Methylomonas sp. 11b: one gene and its partner. The protein of the gene in region 1 interacts with the protein of each later gene in a pairwise test. Links are inferred from orthologs where the notes say so. Each region holds a gene or a part of one and is shown in the gene's direction. Other genes may lie near its edges. The genes, in order: def and METH11B_RS0119395.

Region 1 (7,025 bases):
TCTCACGTTCGACGATCATCCGCAACGCAGGGCTTTGCACGCGACCAGCGGATAAGCCGCGGCGGATTTTCTTCCATAGCAACGGCGATAGATTAAAACCAACCAAATAGTCTAAAGCCCGCCGCGCCTGTTGAGCGTTGACCAGATTATTAGATAACTCGGTGGGATGGGCGATAGCCTCAGTAACAGCTTTTTTGGTGATCTCATGAAACACCACCCGCAGCACTTCCTTGTCTTTTAACAGCTTTTTTTCTTTCAGATGCTCGAAAACATGCCAGGAAATCGCCTCACCCTCCCTATCCGGGTCAGTCGCCAAATAAAGGGTATCGACGTTTTTGATAGCTTTGCCTATCTCTTGCAGATGGCGTTGGTTGCGATCAATCACCTGGTATTTCATCGCAAAACCGTTTTCCGGATCTACAGCTCCCTCTTTGGGAATCAAATCTCGGACGTGGCCGTAGGAAGCCAATACCTGGAAGTCCTTACCCAGATACTTTTCTATGGTTTTGCATTTTGCCGGTGACTCTACAATGACTAAACTTTTGCTCATGCTGTCCGTAGAAAAATCAATGTAAAGAAGTAGGTATCAAATCGTAAACTATGTCTTCCATTCGGGAGAAAGCGGCGCTATCGCCGGGTTGACTTAATAACACCATCAATACAATCCATTTCAATTTATCCAGAGTAATATTTTCGTCTTTCAAGGCCATCGCCCGATCAATAGCGATCTCGCGATTGATCGGCGTCAAGATGCCGCTGTGCTCAAGATACATCAAGAAATTCCGGCACTCCATGTCGAACACGGAGATTTCCTGACCGCTAAAAATGCGGAACGACGATGAAACCGCCGGTGTGATGCTCTCAATTTCGGCTAAAGACTCCAGCCAATCGAACGCCTTATTGACATCAGGCTGCTGAAAACCCGCATCCAGCAACTCGCTGGCAATGACGGCAGTATCCGGATAGTTATCGCTGTCGCCATCCAGATAATTTTCAAACAGATAAATGAGCACATCGAAAATATCTTCTTTCATTAGAACCTTTATTTGACTCGGAGGTAGCCACCACCGGCAAGCGCGGCAATGTAGCCTTGTAACTCCAACACCAGCAGCGTCGAGGAAACTTCTTCCGCGGACCAACCGCTATCTTGCACCAGAGTATCGACCGTTGTGGGACTGTACGGAATCAATTTCAATAGATTTTGCTGCTCCAGGTCAAGCGAAGTCTGCGGCAATTCCGACTCGGCTCGCATATACCTTTGATTATAATGACCTAATTCCTCAAAAATATCTTGTGCGGTTTCGACTAATTTAGCTCCCTGGCGAATTAATGCATTGCAACCGCGCGCCAAAGGGTTATGAATCGAGCCGGGAATCGCAAAAACTTCCCGATTTTGCTCAAGCGCCAAACGCGCGGTAATCAACGACCCACTTTGCTGGGCCGCCTCCACCACCAACAAGCCGACGCACAAACCACTAATGATTCGGTTTCGCCGGGGAAAGTGATTGGCTTTGGCATTGGTACCCGGCGGAAACTCCGAAACCAAGGCGCCATGTTCGACAATTTGCGTAGCCAGCTGTTTATGACAAGCCGGATAAACTCGATCCAACCCAGTACCCGCCACGGCTATGGTCTGCCCGTTTACGTTTAACGCACCTTGGTGACTGGCAGCATCAATTCCCAAAGCCAAACCGCTAGTCACGGTAAAGCCGGCCTCGGCTAAAGCTTCGGCAAATTGAATTGCGGTGCTGATACCAACCGGCGACGGATTGCGACTACCGACCATTGCCAATTGCGGCTCTTGCAGTAAGGCTGGATTGCCTTTGACAAATAATATCGGCGGGGGATTGGCGATTTCTCGCAGTTGCGCCGGATAGTCGGCATCGTCCAAGGTCAATGCATAATTACCGGCTTGCTCCAACCAGCGAATGTCGTCTTCGACCTTTTGCCAATCCGGTTTTTGCAGAGCGTCGATCAATTTCTCGCTGAAACCCAAGCCAGTTAAAGTGGCTCGCGACGCGGAGAATATCTGCTCGGGCTCAAAATGCGCCAGCAAGCGCTGAATGGCCTGACTGCCGACGCCGGGACTACGCAGCATCGCCAGCCAGTACTTGATTTGCGGATTGAGTGCGGATTCCAAAACAGCTTAAACGGCAATCCAGAGCGAGTTAAAGCCTGCTGATGACAGATATCCCATTAGGGCGTCTGCACTCTATCCAACGTATGCATCGCGGCAGTTGCCTGCATCACCAACGCATAGCTGACGCGTTCGAACGGCCGAAACACCATCAACACACCAGCTAGCTCGTCCGGCATTTTCACCGCCACCGCTTCCTGAGATTGATACCTATCAACGATGACATGCCCTTTACGATACACATCCAAGGTGTGCCCCACCTCCAAACCGTCGGCAGTACCTTTGTCAATGACCACTACATCGTGTTGACCGATCTGCGACACGCCGCCCTTCACTTGAATGATGCTGCCCACCACCTGATGTTTAGGCGGCCTTGGAAAATAATTTAAAGCTAACTCTCCCTCCGAAGTAGGCATCAAGCGGTCGCCGCGTTGAATTTCCATATCGGATTTATTAATCAGCAAGGTGGCCGGATCACCCGGTTCCTGTAGCGTGGTATCAGCAATGTATTGCGCTTCGTAACCTAAAATTTCCTTGGTAACCGGACTGACATAGGCCTTGCCTGCTCGATAAATGGTATACCCCAAGCCGGATGGGTTTTCGATGGCCCTGACGTAAACCCCGTCTCCGGCGCCGGCGATCAAATGTTCGCCGACAAACCCGATGACATAAGGTGCGTGCTGCAACTCTTCCGCTGTTACGACTTTCGGCGAATTCAAGAATTGCACGATGGCATCGCTGGGGATCATTCTAATGGCTTGATCAATCTCCGACTCGCGCACTCGCGGCAACAGTTTTTCGTCATTGCCGTCCGGCGACAAACTCAGACGCGGCACGCCGTTTACATAAGAAAAGTACAAAGTGTCGCCCGGGTATATCCAATGCGGATCCTTGATTTGCGGATTGTTATGCCATAGCTGCGGCCATTCCCAAGGGTGCTGTAAAAACTTCCCGGAAATGTCCCACAAAGTATCACCTTTAACAACCGTGTACTGATCGGGATGATTGGGGTTTATTTTCAGCTCATCGGCCCAAGCCACTGCGGCAAAAACCAGTGGTATTAGTATTCCCAGTATCGCGCGAAAAAACATAATTTATCCTGCCAGAGCTTATAAAACCGTTCAAAATCCGCCGGACGAAGCGCCCAAACGCAAAATCGGCAAGCGTCAATATCTGGTGCATGCCGCTTAGCCCAAATTGAAACAAATGCGTAAAAAACCAACCATCGATTTGCCGCACAGTTTAGATTAATTCGGGCATTATGCCAGCACGAGCCGATCCAACCTAAACCCAGCCCTATTTAGTCTTCACGTTCAAACCCTGGGCAATTTCGGATAAAATCCCACTATTACAGTTAGCAAGTGGAGTAATGGGTGAGTATTCTTACAATTCTGGAGTTTCCCGATAAACGGCTGCGGACGGTCGCCGCCGAGGTGGACACAGTCGATGACGGCATCAAGACCTTGGTCGACAACATGATCGAGACCATGTATGCCGCCAAGGGAGTAGGCTTGGCCGCAACTCAGGTAAACGTGCATAAACGCGTTATAGTGATGGACGTCAGCGAGAACAAAGACGAACCGATCTGCCTGATCAACCCACAAATCATCGAGCGCGACGGTGTTGAAGAATCCGAGGAAGGTTGCCTGTCGGTACCCGGCTTTTTCGAAAAAGTCAGCCGCGCCGAACATATTAAAGTCAAGGCGCTAAACCGCGACGGCGAAAGTTTTGAATTGGAGGCCAGCGAATTACTGGCGGTGTGCATTCAACACGAAATGGATCATCTGGAAGGCAAGTTATTCGTCGATTATCTCTCGGCCTTCAAACGCAACCGCATTAAAGCCAAGCTGGATAAAATTCACAAGTCGCAGGGCTAATCAGGACATCTCATGAAAATCGTGTTTGCCGGTACGCCGGATTTTGCGGTTCCCACCTTGCAGGCCCTGCTGGATTCGCGGCATCAAGTCTGTGCGGTTTATACTCAGCCCGACAGGCCAGCCGGACGCGGCCGCAAGCTGACCGCCAGCCCGATCAAGGCACTGGCCATATCCGCCAATATCCCGGTTTATCAGCCGGAAAACTTCAAAAGCCCCGAATCGATTGCGCAATTAGCGTCGCTCAATGCTGATTTAATGGTCGTCGTGGCTTACGGCCTTATTTTGCCGCAAGCGGTATTGGACATTCCCAAGCAGGGCTGCATTAATGTTCATGGCTCGTTACTGCCGCGTTGGCGCGGCGCGGCGCCGATTCACCGTGCCGTTATGGCGGGCGACGCTAAAACCGGCATCACCATCATGAAAGTAGTAAAAAAACTCGATGCCGGCGACATGCTTTATAAAGCCGAATGCCCAATCAGTGCCGACGCCACCTCCAGCAGCCTGCACGATCAATTGGCGCACATGGGCGCCGAAGGGCTGGTTAAAGTGGTCGAGCAGATAGCCAATGGGTCGCTGCAAGCCGAACCGCAAGACGAGTCCCTAGTCACTTACGCCCACAAACTGGAAAAGCAGGAATCGAACTTGGACTGGCAAAACTCCGCTGTACAACTGGATCGTCAAGTACGTGGCCTGAACGCCTGGCCGGTGGCACAAACTCTCTATCAAGGCCAAGTGTTGCGCGTCTGGCGCAGCCAGGTGCTCGATAAAACCGCTGAGCAAGCCCCCGGCACCATCAGTTGCGCAGAACACGCTCTGGACGTAGCGACCGGTAACGGCGTGCTGCGCCTACTGGAAGTACAACTTCCCGGCGGTAAACGCATCGCCGGCAAAGATTTTATGAATGCCCATACGGCCGACCGCGTCATCCTAGGCCTATGAATCTGCGCGGCTGCTCTGCACAGATTCTCGCGCACGTCCTCAGCGACGGCCAATCGCTGACCGCCGCCCTGGAACATGGCCTACCCAAAATCAAGGACATCAAAGACCGGGCTTTCGTCCAAGCCTTGTGCTATGGGGTAATCCGTCATTATTACGCATTGGATTTTATGCTGGGCCGCCTGCTCAGCAAACCGCTCAAGCAAAAAGACGGCGACATTAAAGCCTTACTGCTAATCGGCTTGTATCAACTGCAACACATGCGGGTTAAATCGCACGCCGCCGTTTCGGAAACTGTAGCCGCCACCAGCCACAAACCCTGGGCCAAGTCCTTGGTTAACGCGATACTCAGACAATATTTACGCGACGCCGAAACCTTGCAACAAGCCTGTACCGCGGACAGTCAGGCCCGCTACAATCATCCGGGCTGGATGATTGATTTGCTCAGGCACGACTGGCCGGAACATTACGAAAAAATCCTGCACGCCAACGATCAAGCGCCGCCGATGGCTTTGCGCGTCAATCTGCTGCAAGGTAGCCGAGCCGCCTACGTAGACGATCTGACAGCGCAAGGTATCGCTGCGCAATTGGTAGACTGCTGCGAAACCGCGATCAGGCTGGACCAAGCCTTGGCCGTCGAGCAATTGCCGGGCTTTAGCCAAGGCCGCGTATCGGTACAAGACACGGCCGCGCAACTGGCGGCGGAACTGCTCGACGCGCTTCCTGGTCAGCAGGTGCTGGATTTATGTGCCGCGCCGGGCGGCAAAACCGCCGCCATTCTGGAGCGCCAACCGGCCTTGGCCGGACTGCTGGCGGTCGATATCGATCAACAGCGTCTGCAACGGGTGACCGACAATTTACAGCGTTTAAACTTGCACGCCGAGACCTTGGCCGCCGACGCCAGTGAGTCGGCGTCGTGGGCTAACAACCGCCAATTTGATCGGATACTGCTGGACGCCCCCTGCTCCGGCTTCGGTGTGATCCGCCGCCATCCCGACATCAAGTTGCTGCGCCGCGCGGACGACATTGCCGCTTTGCAAGCTCTGCAAGCCAGGATACTTGCTAACGCCTGGCAGCTGCTGAAACCTGGCGGCATCTTGCTCTACGCCACCTGCTCTGTATTGAAACAGGAAAACGAAGCGCAAATCGCCGCATTCCTTGCCGAACACACTGACGCCAGCGAAATTCATATCGACGCGCACTGGAGCATTGCGCGGCCACACGGCCGGCAAATCATCACTGGCGACCGGCAAATGGATGGCTTTTATTATGCCAAGCTTCATAAAGCCGATTAGGTGCTGGGCATTGATGATCTGCCTGCAAATTGCGCCAGGCGTGGCTGAAGCCGGGGATTATTCCGCGCGCATCGAATATGCCGATTTGGAACATGTCGATGGCGGTTATGACGTGCATGCTCATATCGATTATCGGCTCAGCCCGACTGCCAAGGAAGCGCTGCACAAAGGTGTGCGCTTAACCTGGGACGTAACGATAGAACTACGCCAGCCCGGCGCGTTGTGGGACACGATAATCCATAAACACAAACTGACGTACAGCCTGCAATTCCATGCCTTGCTGAATCAATATGTGGTGCAAACCCCGTTCGATCGCAGCGAAATGTTTTTAACCTTGAGCGCCGCAATGAATTTCATGGCGGCCGTGCATGACAGCACACCAATTCCCGCCGAACGCGTGACAGCCGGCACACCTTACCTGCTGGCGGTAAAAACTCAATTCAACCGCGAGCAGCTACCGATACCGCTGCGTCCGGTCGCCTATCTGGATAACCACTGGTTTCTTTCTAGCGCCTGGCACACATGGCCCATTCAAAAATAAAATTACCGGCCAGCGCCACCATTATTCTGCTGTTCGGCTTCGTATTGCTATCGCTGCAATTGATGAGCAGCGCCACCCAGGAATCATCGGAACTCGGCGAAATGTATTCCTGGCTATTGGTCATCAATACGCTGGGATCGGTGATTTTGCTGGGTTTGGTCGCGTTCAACGCCTATTCGTTGGTGCGGGAATTAAAGAAAAAGGAGGCCGGCTCTCGACTGACCACGCGCATGGTGTCC
Region 2 (7,165 bases), 2.0 Mb from region 1 along the record:
TGGACGATATTGCGCTGTCGTTACAACACGCCAACAAAATTAAAAGCTATGAAACCGAGCGCGCCAAACGCGCTCCGTGGTTGTTCAAAGACGCGTAAGCTCCATTGAAAGGTAAAAAAATGCCCAAAAAAATTGCAGTCCTGGCCGGCGACGGCATCGGACCGGAAATTGTTGCCGAAGCAATCAAAGTCTTGAGTTTTATCAACACCGACATGAATCTGGGTTTGATATTCGAGAACGCATTGATCGGCGGCGCCGCTTACGACGCTTTCGGTACGCCGCTACCGCAAACCACGCTGAATCTCTGCAAAAACGCCGATGCGGTGTTGCTGGGAGCGGTTGGCGGCCCAAAGTGGGAACCGCTGGCACATGCGGTACGTCCGGAACGCGGCTTATTGGGCATTCGCTCCGAACTGAACCTGTTCTCCAACCTGCGCCCGGCGATTTTGTATCCGCAACTGGTCGACGCATCGACCTTGAAGCCGGAAGTAGTCTCTGGCCTGGACCTGATGATCGTGCGCGAACTGACCGGGGGCATTTATTTCGGCCAGCCGCGCGGCGTGCATGTTGCGGAAAACGGCGAGAAAGTGGGCATCAATACCAAGATTTACAGCGAATCGGAAATCCGCCGCATCGCTCATTCCGCGTTCAAGATTGCGCAAAAACGCCACAAAAAATTGTGCTCGGTAGATAAAGCCAATGTGCTGGAAGTGACCGAATTGTGGCGTAGCGTGATGACCGAAGTCGGCAAGGAATACCCAGACGTGCAATTGAGCCATATGTATGTCGATAACGCCGCGATGCAACTGGTGCGGGCACCGAAACAATTCGACGTGATCGTGACCAGCAATATGTTCGGCGATATTTTGTCCGACATTGCGGCGATGCTGACCGGCTCTATCGGCATGTTGCCTTCGGCTTCATTGGATGCTAACGCCAAGGGCATGTATGAACCGATTCACGGTTCGGCACCGGACATCGCCGGCCAGGGTATCGCCAATCCATTGGCAACCATTCTGTCGGTGGCGATGATGCTGCGTTACACGTTTAACCAGCCGGAAGCCGCCGAACGTATAGAACGCGCGGTGAATACCGCATTAGACAGTAAAGCCAGAACCGCGGACATTTACTCGGAAGGCATGATCAAGGTCAGCACTTCCGGCATGGGCGATGCCGTACTCAACGCCGTAAAAGGATAATTAATATGTCTAAAACTTATGATGTAGCAGTCGTCGGCGCCACGGGTGCGGTCGGCGAAACCATGATTGCCATCCTGGAAGAACGTAATTTTCCGGTTGGCAAAGTCTATGCCTTGGCTAGCGAGCGCTCGGCAGGCAAACGCATCCCGTTTAAAGGCGGTTCGTTGGTCGTTGAAGATTTGGCAACCTTCGATTTTTCTAAAGTGCAGATTGGCCTGTTTTCGCCCGGCGCTTCCGTTTCCGCCGAGTATGCGCCGAAAGCGGCTGCGGCAGGCTGCGTGGTCATCGATAACACCTCGCAATTTCGCTACGACGACGACATTCCATTGGTAGTGCCCGAAGTTAATCCGGAAAAAGTCGCTGACTACAAAAATCGCGGCATTATTGCCAACCCGAATTGCTCGACTATCCAAATGTTGGTGGCCTTGAAACCAATCTACGATGCCGTAGGTATCAGCCGCATCAATGTTGCCACCTATCAAGCCGTTTCCGGCACCGGTAAGGAAGCAATCGAGGAACTGGCGACGCAAACCGCCAACCTGCTGAACGCCAAACCGGTGACACCTAGCGTGTATCCCAAGCAGATTGCTTTCAATGTGTTGCCGCAAATCGACGTGTTTATGGACAACGGCTACACCAAGGAAGAAATGAAAATGGTCTGGGAAACTCGAAAAATCCTGGGCGATGCCGATATCCAAGTTAATCCGACCGCAGTTCGAGTACCGGTGTTTTTCGGGCACTCGGAAGCCGTGCATATCGAAACTAAACAGAAAATCTCCGCAGAGCAGGTTCGCGAACTATTGGCCGCAGCCCCCGGCGTCACTTTGTTGGACGAGCGCGAGAACGGCGGCTATCCAACCGCAGTTACTGAATCGTCTGGTAACGACGACGTGTTTGTCGGCAGAATCCGCGAGGATATTTCGCATCCGACCGGCATCGATCTGTGGGTCGTTAGCGATAACGTCAGAAAAGGTGCTGCGCTTAACAGTGTGCAAATAGCCGAAGTGCTGGTAAAAAGCTATATCTAGTCTACGCTTAGCTCTGTGTTTTATAGTGGGTCAGTAAGTACCGAGGTATTACAAGTGAAGGAAAGCAATGTGAGCAATTTAACTAAAGCCTTAGCGGTTGTATCTTTACTGGCACCAGTCAGTGCCCAACCCTTAGGTATCGGCGAAATTGAATTACATTCTGCCCTTAACCAAAAACTCAATGCCGAAATCAGACTGAGCGTCGCGCCGGGCGAAAATCCGGCCGATGTCACGGTGAAATTGGCCCCACCGGAAAAATTCGACCAAGCCGGCGTGGTTTGGAATTATTTTCTGTCAAAGATCAAACTGGAACCGGTAGTCCAAGCAAACGGCTCCATCATCGTAAAAGTATCCTCTCGGGAAGCATTGACGGAGCCGTTTCTGGATTTCCTGTTGGAAGTGACGTGGCCGCAAGGCAGCATGATGCGCGAGTTCACATTGCTCATCGACCCGCCGACGGCTTATAACCAGCCGGTAATGCCTGTCGCGGAAACTAGCGGTTACAGCGCCGAACCCATTGAGCCATTAGAGCGCCCGGTAAGAAAACCTCGAACCGCACCAAAAAGAGCGGTACGTGCAGCCCCTACCGACGACATTACCCCACAAACACCCACCAGCGGCGAATTCGGCCCAATCCAAAAATCGGACACCTTGTGGAGTATCGCAACCCAAGTGGGTCAGGAAAAAAACATTCCTACCCAGAAAATGCTGACCGCTTTATACAGAGCCAATCCGGACGCATTTAACAACGGCAATATCAATTCCTTGAAAGAAGGCGCCACGTTAAAGATTCCTGAGCCGGATGCAATTATGAATCCGGCGCAAAGACAAGCGCAAAATGAGCGAAAAGCCACCAGTAAACAGGTCAAGCCGGAAACCGCTCAAGCCGAAACGACCAAGAAAGCGCTTGAATTGGTAGCACCCACCGAAGCCAAGGCCGCCGGAACCGGTTCGACAAAAACCGAACAAGCCGCGGCTGCCGCAGCTAACCCGGCTTTAAATAGCACTACTGATCAAGCCAGCGATGGGAAGGATTTGGAGCTACAAGCTCGCATCGAAAAACTGGAACAACAACTGGGGATGATGCAGCAATTGCTGGCCTTAAAAGATCAGCAACTGGCCACTTTACAAAATAACAAACCAGCACAGGCCGAGCCTAGCCCGCAGCCTGCGCAACCAACTCCTCAGCCGCCCGTCGTCAGCCCCGAGCCTCCAACGCCGGCCGTAACGCCCACGCCGCAACCACCGGTTTCCGAACCTGCAGTGGTGGCACCACCGACGCCCAAGCCTATTGTTCCACCCGCGCCTAAGGTTACCCCACCGCCACCTCCACCGGTTGTTGCGGAAGACGAAGGCTTATTTGGCTCGGACGCTTATTACTGGGTTGCCGGCACCTTAGGCACTGGCATTTTTGGCTTACTGGGCTGGTTACTATGGCGCAAACGTAAAATTGACGAGCGCACCAACACCGAAAGCATGTTCGCTTCGGCCAGCCAAATTCGGCTGCCCGACTCGGAAAGTAGCCTTTCCGTACCGATTATGGACATCAGCAGTACCGACGAATACGACGTCGGCACTGTAGGCGAAAGTTCGTTTATCAGCGACTTTACCCCTAGCGATTTCGATGCCTTCGATACCGATCAAAACGAAGTGGACCCCATTTCGGAAGCTGATGTTTACTTGGCTTATGGCCGATACCAGCAAGCGGAAGAACTGATCCGTCATGCGATAAGCGAACAGCCTAACCGCGACGAATGCAAACTGAAATTACTGGAAATCTATTACGCCAGTGAAAACAAAGATAGTTTTGCCAGTTATGCGCAAGAACTAGCCGATGCCGGCAAACAGGCAGATAAGCCATTCTGGAAAAAAGTCACGGACATGGCTAAAGAAATTGTCCCTGATTTAGCCTTGTTTGGCGGCAGTTTTGCCGCTACCACCGCCCCTATCAGCAAAAGCGATACTAGCGTCGGCGTAGCGAACTCCACTACGGCCGACACGGAAATTATCGATTTAGATAAAAGCTTTGCGTTGCTCGAAGACGACTTGTCGGATCTGGATATCGATAAGGATTTAGCGCTGGAGGATAACGGACTGGATTTTGATCTGGGAAGTTTCGGCGGTAGCGCCAAATCGTCGGACCAAAGCAAACAAGCCAATGTAAATATCGAAAGTATCGATTTCGATCAGCCACCTGCTTCCCAAACTGCTGCTGATACTACCGAAACCGCTGAAAATATCGCAGTTTCGAGCAACGACAACATAGAATCATTCGACTTCGACTTTGCGCTAGATACTGACTCGGAAAAATCTGAAGCGAATTCGGCTGCCTTGGAACTGGAATCTCTGGATTTCGCCAATTTTGCAGGAACAGGTGCAGATACTGCATCCGGACCGGCTGACAGCACCGAGGAATCTCCTAGTGCTCTGGACGCTTTGGAGAGTTTCGATTTTAACTTCGACATTGATAATGCCGACTCCGCAGCGACAGCCGATAAAACCAACACGGATGCAGCAAAGTCCGAGATACCAACCGATTTAGAGTCATTCGACTTTAGCGATTTCGATGACATAAAAAAGACTACTTCAGACCTGGCTGATACCAGCAAAGAAGCGTTAGCGGACGCAGACAGTTTCGATTTCGACTTCGACAGCATCACCTCCAAAGCACAAGCTGACGATAGCCTAAGCATCGAACCGGAGCTGAATTTAGAATCGCAGTTGAAGCTGGAAACATTCGATTTTTCCGATTTTGACAATATCACGCCTAAACCAGCGCAATCCTCCGACAAAGCTTTGGAAACGCCAGCGCAATCAGGCGGCGAGTTTGATTTTAACTTCGACTTCGACACGCCAATAATCAGTACCACTGACAACAACGAGTTTGAGTTGGGAGTTTCTGATTTGACCGATATGGACGAATTCGAAACCAAAATCGATTTGGCGAAAGCTTATATCGACATGGGCGATACAGAAGCTGCAAAATTGATAGCCGAAGATGTATTGTCCAAAGGCTCAAAACAACAACAGCAAGCCGCACAGGCTTTACTTGACGAACTTAAATAAGCATCCATTGCAGCCGATTTTCTGAATTATTAGCTCCCGCTTTTTGGAAAAATCGGTCGCCGTTCAGTTAATTCATAGGCCGATTAGCACAAGCGTTTTATCCCCCAGCTAGCACCGCCCTAATCAGAAATCGGCAACATAATTCACCGAGCCAAGCTGATACGGCCCAGCATTTTCACCGCAAAGCCACTTTTTTATAAATAGTTTGCAGTATCGCGTAACCTGCACTTACCAACCTGCCTAGAGCTGTTTCTGACACCAAAATTGGTGCTATGCTGGCGCATTAAACCAATCAAGACGCAATCCGCCTCATCAGATATGCCCAGCATCGTTATCACCACTCTCAACGCCCGATATATTCACACTGCTTTTGGCTTACGCTATCTCTACGCGAACATGGGCACGTTACAAACAGACACGGCTTTATTAGAATTCGGCATCCAGCAGCGTCCGATCGAAATTGTCGAAAAACTACTGCAACAACAAGCGCGGATCATCGGCCTTGGCGTTTATATCTGGAATGTGGCGGAAATCAGCGCAGTGGTAGCCATCCTGAAACAAGTCGCACCGGACATTATCATCGTGCTTGGCGGACCGGAAGTCAGTCATCCGCCGGATTTACCGAGCGTTGCCGAATTGGCGGACTATATCGTCACCGGTAACGGCGAAATAAGCTTTCCGAAATTATGCCGGCAGTTATTGTCAGGACTTAAACCAACAGAAAAAATTGTGGCCGGCGAAATGGCCGCATTGGACAACTTGGCATCGCCATATCCACACTATTCCGACACCGACATTCGTCAAAGAATTATCTACGTGGAAGCCTCGCGAGGCTGTCCATTCAAATGCGAATTTTGCCTGTCATCCCTGGATATTACTGCCAAACCGTTTAATTTAAACGGCTTTTTGCGCGAGATGGCGATTCTGTACCAGCGCGGCGCACGACATTTTAAATTCATAGACCGCACGTTTAATCTAAAAGTAGACAGCAGCGTCGCTATCCTCGAATTTTTTTTGGCACGCTTGAGCGAAGATTTATATTTGCACTTTGAAGTGATTCCGGACAATTTGCCTGCGCGTCTGCAGCAGGCCATCAGCCAATTCCCGCACGGTGTACTGCAATTTGAAGTGGGCGTACAAACCTTCGATCCGGCCATTCAACAATTGATCAGCCGCAAACAGGATAACCAAAAGACCGAAACCAATTTACGCTGGCTCCGGCAGCATTCCAACGCCCATATTCATGCCGATTTAATTGCCGGTCTGCCTGGCGACACCCTGGCCGGCTTCGGCGCCAGTTTCGATAAATTGTTTGCGCTGAATCCCCAAGAAATTCAGGTCGGGATTTTAAAACGCCTGCGCGGCGCGCCAATCAATCGACACACAGATGACTACCAGCTACGTTATGACCCACAGCCGCCCTATGCCATTCTCAGCACCCGAGATATAGGCTTTACCGACTTGCAACGTGTTACACGATTCGCTCGCTTTTGGGATTTGATCGGCAACTCCGGCCGGTTTACCGCGACCTTGCCGCTCATTGTCGCCGAACAACCGTTTACCCGATTTTTACAATTCAGCGATGCACTATACGCCTTAACGGACAGCACCTGGCAAATTGCTTTGAAGCGCTTATTCGAATTAACCTATTCGGTCATGACCGACACACTGCTTGTACCGCCCGCCGAAGCTATGGCTACATTAGACGAGGACTATCAAAGGAGCGGCGAAAAAAGTCCGCCAGCGTTCTTACAACAAGCCACAACATTGATTGCGACAAAACGTGGCGTGGCGAATAGGCGGCAAACACAACACTTATAACCTTGCTTGTGCTTGAATAACATGAAGGGGCTTAAAGGTATTGAGTTCACC

The links.
Region 2: the proteins of def (region 1) and METH11B_RS0119395 interact in binary tests that used the Escherichia coli proteins (3 or more experiments, as listed by UniProt). The link is inferred for Methylomonas sp. 11b from one-to-one orthologs.

The regions. Positions count from the first base shown.
Region 1 is NZ_KI911557.1:2,040,704-2,047,728, forward strand. What follows is about bases 2,476-5,262. They hold def (peptide deformylase), read left to right. Parts: upstream 2,476-3,510; coding sequence 3,511-4,014; downstream 4,015-5,262. Other genes in these bases: METH11B_RS0109845 (LysM peptidoglycan-binding domain-containing protein), read right to left, coding at 2,476-3,228; fmt (methionyl-tRNA formyltransferase), read left to right, coding at 4,027-4,953; rsmB (16S rRNA (cytosine(967)-C(5))-methyltransferase RsmB), read left to right, coding at 4,950-5,262. Also shown: topA (type I DNA topoisomerase), read right to left, coding at 1-550; METH11B_RS0109835 (DUF494 family protein), read right to left, coding at 567-1,034; DNA-processing protein DprA, read right to left, coding at 1,043-2,140; more of METH11B_RS0109845, read right to left, coding at 2,197-2,475; more of rsmB, read left to right, coding at 5,263-6,245; METH11B_RS0109865 (DUF4390 domain-containing protein), read left to right, coding at 6,259-6,786; METH11B_RS0109870 (sensor histidine kinase), read left to right, coding at 6,768-7,025. UniProt on the Escherichia coli protein: Removes the formyl group from the N-terminal Met of newly synthesized proteins. Requires at least a dipeptide for an efficient rate of reaction. N-terminal L-methionine is a prerequisite for activity but the enzyme has broad specificity at other positions.
Region 2 is NZ_KI911557.1:4,030,263-4,037,427, reverse strand. The notes cover bases 289-3,215. They hold METH11B_RS0119395 (aspartate-semialdehyde dehydrogenase), read left to right. Parts: upstream 289-1,204; coding sequence 1,205-2,227; downstream 2,228-3,215. Other genes in these bases: METH11B_RS30020 (FimV/HubP family polar landmark protein), read left to right, coding at 2,297-3,215; leuB (3-isopropylmalate dehydrogenase), read left to right, coding at 289-1,199. Outside these bases: leuD (3-isopropylmalate dehydratase small subunit), read left to right, coding at 1-98; more of leuB, read left to right, coding at 120-288; more of METH11B_RS30020, read left to right, coding at 3,216-5,293; METH11B_RS0119385 (B12-binding domain-containing radical SAM protein), read left to right, coding at 5,612-7,114.